3 regions of the Agrococcus citreus genome follow, and region 3 is predicted to be linked to each of the others. Evidence: predicted binding sites of a transcription regulator. Region 3 holds the regulator's gene; each other region holds the start of a gene.
The links. Region 3 encodes LexA, which represses DNA repair genes until DNA is damaged. Its sites were predicted from a motif close to TCGAACANNTGTTCGA; they were not measured.
Positions count from the first base shown of each region.

Region 1: ABD106_RS01160 (Rv2578c family radical SAM protein) is a predicted target of LexA. The motif match lies at 1,729-1,744, and genes of this name have one in related genera.
Region 2: ABD106_RS09300 (HNH endonuclease signature motif containing protein) is a predicted target of LexA. The motif match lies at 2,096-2,111, and genes of this name have one in related genera.

Region 1 is NZ_BAAAKK010000001.1:240,527-243,793, reverse strand. Features, by position in the region: gene gatA (Asp-tRNA(Asn)/Glu-tRNA(Gln) amidotransferase subunit GatA) at 1-271, opposite strand, end outside; gene gatC (Asp-tRNA(Asn)/Glu-tRNA(Gln) amidotransferase subunit GatC) at 268-567, opposite strand; gene ABD106_RS01165 (YdcF family protein) at 632-1,588, opposite strand; gene ABD106_RS01160 (Rv2578c family radical SAM protein) at 1,753-2,844, shown strand; gene ABD106_RS01155 (alpha/beta hydrolase) at 2,841-3,267, opposite strand, start outside.
Region 2 is NZ_BAAAKK010000005.1:108,500-111,766, forward strand. Features, by position in the region: gene ABD106_RS09295 (HhH-GPD-type base excision DNA repair protein) at 1-555, shown strand, start outside; gene ABD106_RS09300 (HNH endonuclease signature motif containing protein) at 581-1,978, opposite strand; gene ABD106_RS09305 (alpha/beta fold hydrolase) at 2,257-3,042, shown strand; gene ABD106_RS09310 (pirin family protein) at 3,039-3,267, opposite strand, start outside.
Region 3 is NZ_BAAAKK010000006.1:21,479-24,745, forward strand. Features, by position in the region: gene ABD106_RS13230 (histidinol-phosphate transaminase) at 1-561, opposite strand, end outside; gene ABD106_RS13235 (hypothetical protein) at 607-969, opposite strand; gene lexA (transcriptional repressor LexA) at 1,219-1,842, shown strand; gene hflX (GTPase HflX) at 1,849-3,267, opposite strand, start outside.

The DNA.
Region 1 (3,267 bases), on a different contig from region 3:
TCGAGGGCATGCCGATCGTGCAGAGCACGTCCTTGATCGCGACGGGGGCGCCCGCGAGCGGGTGCAGCTCCTCGCCCGCGGCACGTCGCTCGTCGATCGCGCGCGCCTGCTCGAGCGCGCCGTCGTTGACGTGCAGGAAGGCGTGGATCTCGCCGTCCACCGCCGCGATGCGGTCGAGGTGCGCCTGGGTGGCCTCGACGCTCGAGACGTCGCCGGCGGCGAGCAGTCCCGCGAGCTCGTGGCCGGCGAGGCGGGTGAGGTCGGCGCTCACTGCTCCTCCCCCAGGATGGCCGAGACGCGGAAGCGCTCGCCGTCGTGGCTCGGGGCGCCGGCGAAGGCCTGCTCGTGCGTGAGCGTCTCGCCGACGGCGTCGTCGCGCAGCACGTTCGTGAGCGGCACGGGGTGGCTCGTCGCCGGGACGTCGTCGCCGGCGATCTCGCGGACGGTGGCGATCGCGTCGACGATGGCGGAGAGCTCGGTCGTGAGGCTCGTCACCTCGTCGTCGGTGAGCGCGATGCGAGCGAGTCCAGCCAGGTGCTGGACCTCCTCGCGAGTGATCTCGGACATGCGTCTCCTCCTCGGCGGCGGGGGTTCGCTCAATCCTACGGCGGCGCCCGGGCCGCCCCTGCCGCTACGAGGTGGACAGCAGCGCCCACACGGCGAGCGCCTCGAGGGCGAGCGCCGCGCCGAGGCACCACCAGCGGAGGTCGGCGGCGATCGCGAGCGCCTCCCGCACGATCGCGCCCGGGCGGTAGGAGGGGCGGGTCCAGGCGCCGACGACCGTGCCCTGCATGCCCGCCTCGGCGAGCAGCCCCGCGGTGCGGTAGGCGTGGTACTCGCTCGTGACGACCGCGAGGGGCGCCCGCACGAGCGGCCGCGAGAGCCGCAGGTTCTCGCGCGTCGTCGTCGATGCCTCCTCGAGGTCGATGACCGACGCCGGCACGCCGAGCTGCCGCTCGAGGTGCTCGGCCATCGCCGACGCCTCGGTGCGCACCTCGTCGGCGCCCTGGCCGCCCGAGACGACGATCCGCGCATCCGGTTGATGCTCGAGCGCTGCGCACCACACCTGCGCGCCCCGCTCGACGCGGCGGCGCAGCAGCGGCCCGACGTCGCGGCCGCGGAGCCCCGCCCCGAGGATCAGCACGGTGGCGGGCACGGGCGCGCGCTGCGCGAGCCGGGCGTGCAGCAGCATCGCGAGCGCGAGCACCCCCACCCCGAGGCCCGCGATCCAGAGCGGGAGCGCGAGCAGCAGCGCCGCCCGGGCGAGCGCGGGGTCGATCGCCGCGGCCACGACGATCGCGACCGCGAGGAGCGCGATGCCGGCACCGAGGGCCGCGATGAGCCAGTCGACGTGCCGCACGCGCACGAGCCGCGGCAGCATGAGCGCGTGCCAGAGCGAGGCGCCGCCGAGGACCGCCGTCGCGACCGTCGCCGCGGCGACGAGACCCGCCCAGCCGCCCTGCTCGAACGGCATGTCGAGCCAGCCGGCGACGGCCGGCCGCAGCACGCGGGCGAGCAGCACGGTGCCGGTCGCGACGAGCATCGTGGCCCAGAGCGCGGACGCGAGCACGCGCATCCGCCCCGTCATGCCCACGCTCAGCACCCTAGCCGCCGCGAACGCCTGGGCCGTCCGGTACCGCCGTGCGGGTGCGGGCCGACGCCACCCGCAGATCGGTGCAGGTGCTCGACGTGCGGACCGATCGCCGCTCGATGCGCCTTGCGCGGTGCTCGAACGTGTGTTCGAATGGGTGCATGCGGTGGGAGGGACAGACGGCTACGCACGTCGACGCGGATGCGCTGCCCGGGCTCGAGGAGCGCGGCAGCGTGCTCGAGTCGTGGCCGACGCCCGGGTTCGACGGGGCGTCGTTCCTCGAGGTGACGGCGAAGAGCGCGCTCAACCACGTCGCCGGCGACGGCTTCATGGGCGGCGCCTGGACGATCAACCCCTACCGGGGCTGCCAGCACGCGTGCCGCTACTGCTTCGCCCGCAACACCCACACGTACCTCGACCTCGACGCGGGGGCCGACTTCGACTCGCGCATCGTCGTGAAGGCGAACATCGTCGAGGTGCTCGAGCGCGAGCTCGCCGGCGCGCGCCGCGACGTCGATGCTGTGCAGCTCGGCACGAACACCGACCCGTACCAGCGCGCGGAGGGCCGCTACCGGCTCATGCCCGGCGTGCTGCGCGCGCTCGCCCGGCATGGCGCCTCGATCTCGATCCTCACGAAGGGCACGCTGCTGCGGCGCGACCTGCCGCTGCTCGCATCGATCGCTCGCGACGTGCCCGTCTCGATCGCGATGTCGATCGCGATCTTCGACGACGAGCTGCAGCAGCAGGTCGAGCCCGGCACGCCGACGACGCGCTCGCGGCTCGAGACGGTGCGCGCCGTGCGCGACGCCGGGCTCGACTGCGCGGTCTTCGCGATGCCGATCCTGCCCGGCCTCACCGACACGCGCGCCCACCTCGAGACGGCCTTCGCGGCGATCGCCGACGCGGGGGCGACGAGCGCGATCGCGAGCGCGCTGCACCTCCGACCGGGCGCTCGCGAGTGGTACCTCGCGTGGCTGCGCGCCGAGCACAGCGAGCTGCTGCCGCTCTACGACCGCATCTACCGCGACGAGCGCGGCCGGTTCGGCTCCTACGCCCACCCCGACTACCGCTCGTGGCTGCGCGACCGCATCCGACCGCTGCAGCGCAGCCACGGCCTCGGTCGCACGGTCGTCGCACCCGGCACCGGCATCTCGGCGGTCGCGCCGAGCAATCGCGCGAAGGAGGGCAACCGCGCGAAGCGGCTGCCCAGCACGTCCGGCGAGTCGATGCTCGCGGCGGCGACGCTCTTCTAGACCGCCTCGACGAACGCGCGGATGCGTGCCGAGCAGTCCGGGTGGTCGATCACGCGATGGCCGTGGCCCGGCAGCACCTCATGCACGGCGCCGAGCCCGACGAGCGCGGCCGCGACCTCCTCGTACTCCTCGTTCCAGCCGCCGGTGAGCACGAGCGTCGGCGTCTCGCGGATCGCCGCCGCGTCGACCGGATGCCGCCACGGCGCGCCGTGGAGTCGGGAACGCTTCGAGGACCGCAGCTCGCTCGCCGTGACCGCGGTGCCGATGTCGTGGCCGTCGAGCGCGAGCATGAACGCGCGCTCGAACGTGGCGTCGGTGAGCGTCGCGTCGAGGTAGATCGGCTCGAGCCGCTCGATGAGGCGCGCGGTCGCCGGCCGGTCGGCCGAGAGCTGGAAGAGCGCGGGCTCGATGAGCACGAGGGCG
Region 2 (3,267 bases), on a different contig from region 3:
ACCGGCGACGACGACGCCGACCGCCTACTCTCCGAGGACGACTTCGCGCTGCTGTCGGGCATGCTGCTCGACCAGCAGGTGCCGATGGAGACGGCGTTCGCGGGGCCCGCCAAGCTGCGCGACCGGCTCGGCCGGCTCGACGCATCCGACATCGCGCAGATGGATCCGGAGGTGTTCCAGGCGGCGTTCTCGGAGAAGCCCGCCGTGCACCGGTTCCCCGGCTCGATGGCGAAGCGCGTGCAGCAGCTCGCCGCCGTGGTCGTAGAGGAGTGGGGCGGCGATGCCGGGGCGATCTGGCGCGACGGCGATCCCGATGGTGCCGAGGTGCTGCGCCGGCTGCAGGCGCTGCCCGGGTTCGGCGAGCAGAAGGCGCGCATCTTCCTCGCGCTGCTCGGCAAGCGGGCGGGCTTCGACGGCGCCGGCTGGCGGGATGCCTCGGCGCCGTACGGCGAGGAGGGCTCGAAGCGCTCGGTGGCCGACATCGTCGACCAGGAGTCGCTCGCCGAGGTGCGGAAGGCCAAGCAGGCAGCGAAGGCGGCCGCCAAGCAGTCGTAGCGGATCCGTTGCGGTCGCGCGTCCGCTACCCGGTCGAGACCGGGAACGGCGCCGTGGGGTGCACGTCGGGTGCGCGTCGTCGCGTGCCGCGTGGTCTGCGGATGGGTGGGAGCAGGGTGCGTCGGACCTTCCAGCGGGTGCCGGATCGTTCGATCTGCTGGCGGCCGGCGTGGACGTCCTGGTGACAGCGTGTGCAGAGCAGGATGCCGTTGTCGATGTCGGTGGGGCCGCCGTCGGCCCAGGTGCGGACGTGGTGGACGTCGTTCCAGGAAGCGGGCGCGCCGCAGCCCTCGCCCTGGCAGAGCTTGTCGCGGAGGATGATCGCGAGTCGCTGGATGGCGGTGAAGAGGCGCTTGCGGCGTCCCATCTTCAGGACGTGGCCGTCGTCGTCGACGAGCGCCGTCTGGATGATTGCGTCGCACGTCATGCGGGCGGCGAGCTGGACGGGGACGATCTCGCCGGTCTCGACGATCTCGCACACGCCAGGTCGGCCCTCGGCGTGCGCGTCGAGATCGGCCTGCGTGACGGCGACGAGCAGCGTGGGCGGGCGGCCGCCGGGTCGGGGCGTCTCGCCGGAGCGGGCGTGGGCGGCGAACAGGCCGGCGAGCACGTCGGCGGAGCGCTGCTCGGGCGAGCGGCCGTCGTCGTTGACCGGCGCCGTCGGGTCCTTGCTGGTGCGCGGCGAGTTGTAGGCCTGCACCACCGCCTGCACCTGCGCGCCCTCGGCCGGTGGGAGCACGATCCGGCCGCGGAACATGCCGTCGGTGCAGCGGGAGATCGTGAACGAGCGCTGCGCGATCTGCTGCTCCTCGCGCGGCTCTGCGCCGTCTGGATCGAGCGCGAGCAGCCACTGCCGCGCGGTCGCGGCGAGCTCCTCCGGCGGCGTCGGGGCCGTGTCGTCATAGCCGCGCTCGCCAGCCACCTCGCCTGCCGGCTGGCCGGTCGCGTCGCCGACGAGGGAGGCTTCGGCGAACCGCCGGTCGTCGTCGTCGATGCGCCCGCGGCCCTCGCCGAGCTGCTCGACGATCACGCGCGCCTGGTCGATGCCGATCGACCCGTCGGCGAGCGCGTCGGCGACGTGCGGGAAGCGCGGCTCGAAGGGCGCCCCGCCCGCGGTCGGCCGCGGAGTCGCTGCGACCGCGACCCGGATGATCGCCTTCGCCCGGCTGGACGTCACGCCCAGCTCGTGCCGCAGCGCGTCGGCCGCGTCGCGGTACCCGAACGCGCGCGTCGACGACGGCGCATCGAACGCCGGCGGCGCCTGCTCCACCAGGCCCGCCATCCGCACCACCAGCCCGTCCGCGTGCTTCGCGAGCTCACCGACCGCGGCGAGCGCGTCCCAGCGCTGCGCATCGCCGAGCGCCTCGAACGACCTCAGCAGCGCATCGGCGGCAGAGCGCAGCACGTCGATCGCACCGCGCACAGCGGCCGCCTCCGGCGACCTGCCCCGCGACTGCTGCACCATCGTCGGCCCCCCATCGGACACCTGCTGTGGCCACCGTCAGCGGTGGCCTTCGATGCGTTCCATTCTACCAAGCAGTCGAAGACCAGTTCGAATTTTCGGCATCCTGTGGAGAACTCATACCGGGTCAGTGTGAGGTGACGGGGGCGCTGCAGTGCTGTCGCGGTGCAGAGCCCCGACGTCTTGCGGGCCAAGGCGCGCGACGACCAGGATGACGTCGACACCGAGATGAGGCAGCGATGACCGAATTCGCCGACACCAGCGCGGGCGACCGCATCGGGTTCGACCGCTACGGGGAGGGACCGGGCGTCGTCTTCGTCGCCGGTGCCGGGCCGTTCCGGGCGACGGATGCGACCACGACCGAGACGGCGCGCCTCGCTGCCGAGCACGGCGTGCAGACGCTCGTCTACGACCGGCTCGGGCGGGGCGACAGCGAGGCGCAGGGCGATCTGACGCTCGAGCGCGAGATCGCCGCGATCGCCGCGGCGATCGACGAGGTGGGTGGCAGCGCCGTGCTCGTCGGGCACTCCTCCGGCTGCTCGATCGCGCTCGCGGCGGCCGACGCGGGGCTCCCGGTCACGGCGCTCGCGCTCTGGGAGGCGCCCATCGGGCAGTTTACCGGCGGCGCCGCGGCGTTCGAGCGCGACATCCTGCGCCACCTCGACGCCGGCGACCTCGAGGCGGCGCAGGTCGAGTACATGCGCGACATGCCGCGCGAGTTCCTCGAGCAGGCGCGCGCGATGCCGGAGTGGCCGCAGATCGCGGCCGGCAGCCGCACCTACCGCGCCGACGCCCGGTCGCTCGCGTGGGCGGAGGAGCTCGGGCCCGCCGAGCGGTTCGCCCGCATCACCGTGCCGGTGCTCACGATGGTCGGCGCGCAGACGTTCCCCGGCATGACCGAGACGGCCGAGATGCTCGCCGCCGCGATCCCGAGCGCGCTGTTCCGGGTCATGCCGGGCGCGTGGCACGACTGGGAGCCGGCACCGATGGCGCTCGCGCTCGCCGAGCTCGCGGCGAAGGGCTAGCGCCGCTTCGCGCGCCCGCGCGGCAGCAGCTCGACGGTCGGGATGCGCGGGCTCGGCAGCGTCGTGCCGGAGCCGTCGTCGACGACGCCGAACCGCGGGCGCGCCTCCGCTGCTGCGTCGCGCTCGGCCATCCACGCGGCGCGAGCGCGCTCGACCGCGGCGTGGTCGCGCCCGACGAAGTTCCAGAACATCACGAACTCCTCCGGGTGCGGCACGCCGCCGAGC
Region 3 (3,267 bases):
GATGCCGCGCGCCGCCTCGGCCGCGGCCTCGACGACGTCGAGGCCGATCGCCGTGCCGGTGGGGTTGTTCGGCGAGCAGAGGAAGACGACGTCGGGGTCGTGCTCGGCGATCGCCGCGCGCACGGCCTCGGGCGTGAGGGTGAAGTCGTCCGCGCGCGGCACGCGCAGCCACCGCATCCCGACTCCCTGCGCGAGCAGCGGGTACATCGAGTAGGTGGGCGTGAACGACAGCAGCGTCCTGCCGGGGCCGCCGAAGGCCTGCAGGACGTGCTGCAGGACCTCGTTCGAGCCGTTGCCCGCCCACAGCTGCTCGGGCTCGAGGCCGTGCCCGAGGTAGTCGGCGAAGGCGCGGCGGAGCACGTCGAACTCGCGGTCCGGGTAGCGGTTCGCGTCGGGCAGCGCCCGCGCGATCTCCTGCACGATGTCGAGCGCCACGGCCTCGGGCACGCGATAGGCGTTCTCGTTGACGTTGAGCCTCACGGGCACGTCGAGCTGCGGAGCGCCGTACGGCGTCAGCCCTCGCAGGTCGTCGCGGATGGGGAGGTCGTCGAGGCTCGTCACCGAACCAGCCTAGGACGACCCGCGACCGCCGCCGCGACCGGCGCGTCAGCGCGAGTAGTGCGCGGGGATGGCGAGCTGCTCGCCGGGCTGGATCGCGCCGGCGATGCCGTTGAGCATCTCGATCTCGGCGACGACGTCGCGCGGGTCTGCCTCGGGGGCGACGTTCGCGGCGATCTGCCACAGCGACTGGCCGGGGAGCACCGTGATGTGCTCGAACTCGGCGGACTGCGCCGACGACGAGGCGACGGCGCCCGTGAGGGCGTCGCCGAGCACGCCTGCACCGGCGAGGGTGCCGGCGGCGAGGACGGGGGCGGCGACCAGCAGCGCGAGGGCACGCCGGCCGCGCGGCGTCATGCGCACGCGGAAGGTCGGGGTGCCGGTGGTCGTTGCGATGGCGATGGCAGTCATGGCCTGCTCCTCTCGTGGGACTCGCGGCCGGTGCTCGGCCGGGAGCACCGGCCACGAATCTCTGTTTCGAACCTATCTTCGACTGGTGGTTCGAGTCAAGCCCCGATGCTGAGGATTCGCTACCCCTGGCGTCGGCGACACGCTCGAACGTCCGTCTGATCCGGGCGCTCCGTCGGATACGCTTTCGAACCAGGACGAGTCCACCAGGCACCACTGACATGGCGTCCCGGGCCAACGAGAGCAGGCATCATGGCGAGGCAGCTGACGGAGAAGCAGCAGGCGATCCTGCAGATGATCCAGAGCGCGGTGCGACAGCGCGGCTACCCGCCGAGCTACCGCGAGATCGGCGACGCCGTCGGGCTCTCCTCGCTCTCGAGCGTCACGCACCAGCTCGGGCAGCTCGAGCTGCAGGGCTACATCCGTCGGGACCCGTCGCGGCCGCGCACGATCGAGGTGCTCGTCGACGACGAGACCGACGAGACCGTCGGCAGCATCCAGCAGGCGTCGTTCGTCCCGCTCGTGGGACGGATCGCGGCCGGGATCCCGATCACCGCCGAGGAGCAGGTCGAGGACGTCTTCCCGCTCCCGAAGCAGCTCGTCGGCACCGGCGACCTCTTCATGCTCAAGGTGGTCGGCGACTCCATGATCGATGCCGCCATCTGCGACGGCGACTGGGTCGTCGTGCGGCAGCAGCGCACGGCCGACAACGGCGACATCGTCGCGGCGATGCTCGACGGCGAGGCGACCGTCAAGGTCTTCAAGCAGCGCGACGGCCACACGTGGCTGCTGCCGCGGAACTCGGCGTTCGAGCCGATCCTCGGCGACGAGTCCGACGTGCTCGGTCGCGTCGTCGCGGTGCTGCGCGCGGTCTAGGAGGAGCTAGACCGCCCGGAACTCGTCGAGCTGCGCGAGCGCCGCCGGCGTGACCTTCGCCTCGACGCGCGTGCCCGCCTCCTCGTAGGCCTCGTGCAGCACCTCGAAGCGGTCGTGCAGCATCGCGATGATGTCTCCCCGGTCGAACGGCACGAGCAGCGACACCGCCACGTCCGGCCGCGGCAGCAGCTCGGCGATCGCGGCGAGGATCGCGTCGATCCCGTCGCCCGTCCTCGCGGAGGCGAAGATGGCGTCGGGCTGCAGGCCCCGCAGCACGAGCCGCTCGTCGTCGCCGATCAGGTCGGCCTTGTTGAACACGACGATCTCGGGGATCGATCGTGCGCCGGTCTCGCCCAGCACGTCGCGGACCGTGGCGATCTGCGCGGCCGGGTCGGGGTGGCTCGCGTCGACGACGTGCACGATGACGTCGGACTCGGTGACCTCCTCGAACGTCGATCGGAACGCCTCCACGAGCTGGTGCGGCAGGTTGCGCACGAACCCGACCGTGTCGGCGATCGTGAACTCTCGGCCGTCGGGCGTGCCCGTGCGCCGCACGGTGGCGTCGAGGGTCGCGAAGAGCGCGTTCTCGACCAGCACGCCGGCGCCCGTGATGCGGTTGAGCAGGCTCGACTTGCCGGCGTTCGTGTAGCCGACGATCGCGACGCCCGGCACCTCGAAGCGATCGCGGTTCGCGCGCTTCGCCTGGCGCGCGGGCGCGAAGCCCTTGATCTGCTTGCGCAGCCGCGCCATGCGCGTGTGGATGCGCCGGCGGTCGAGCTCGATCTTCGTCTCACCGGGGCCGCGCGAGCCCATGCCCGCGCCCTGGCCGCCGACCTGGCCACCCGCTTGGCGCGACATCGACTCGCCCCAGCCGCGCAGGCGCGGCAGCAGGTACTCGAGCTGCGCGAGCTCGACCTGCGCCTTGCCCTCCCGGCTCTTCGCGTGCTGGCTGAAGATGTCGAGGATGACCGCGGTCCGGTCGATGACCTTGACCTTCACCTTGTCCTCGAGCGCGCGACGCTGGCTCGGCGAGAGCTCGCTGTCGGCGATCACGGTGTCGGCGCCGAGCTCCTTGACGATCTCGGCGAGCTCCTCGGCCTTGCCTCGCCCGACGTAGGTCGCGGGGTCGGGGTTCGGACGGCGCTGCAGCATGCCGTCGAGCACGAGGGCGCCAGCGGTCTCGGCGAGCGCCGCGAGCTCGCGCAGCGAGTTCTCGGCGTCCTCGGCGCCGCGGGCGCCACCGGAGTAGACCCCGACGAGCACGACGTTCTCGAGGCGCAGCTGCCGGTACTCGACCTCGGTGACGTCCTCGAGCTCGGTGCGGAGCCCGTCGACCCGTCGCAGCGCCGCGCGGTCCTGGCGCTCGAGCTGCTCGCCGTCGAAGCCGTCGTCGAGCCCGGCGCCGGGGCCAGTCTCGAGGTCGTC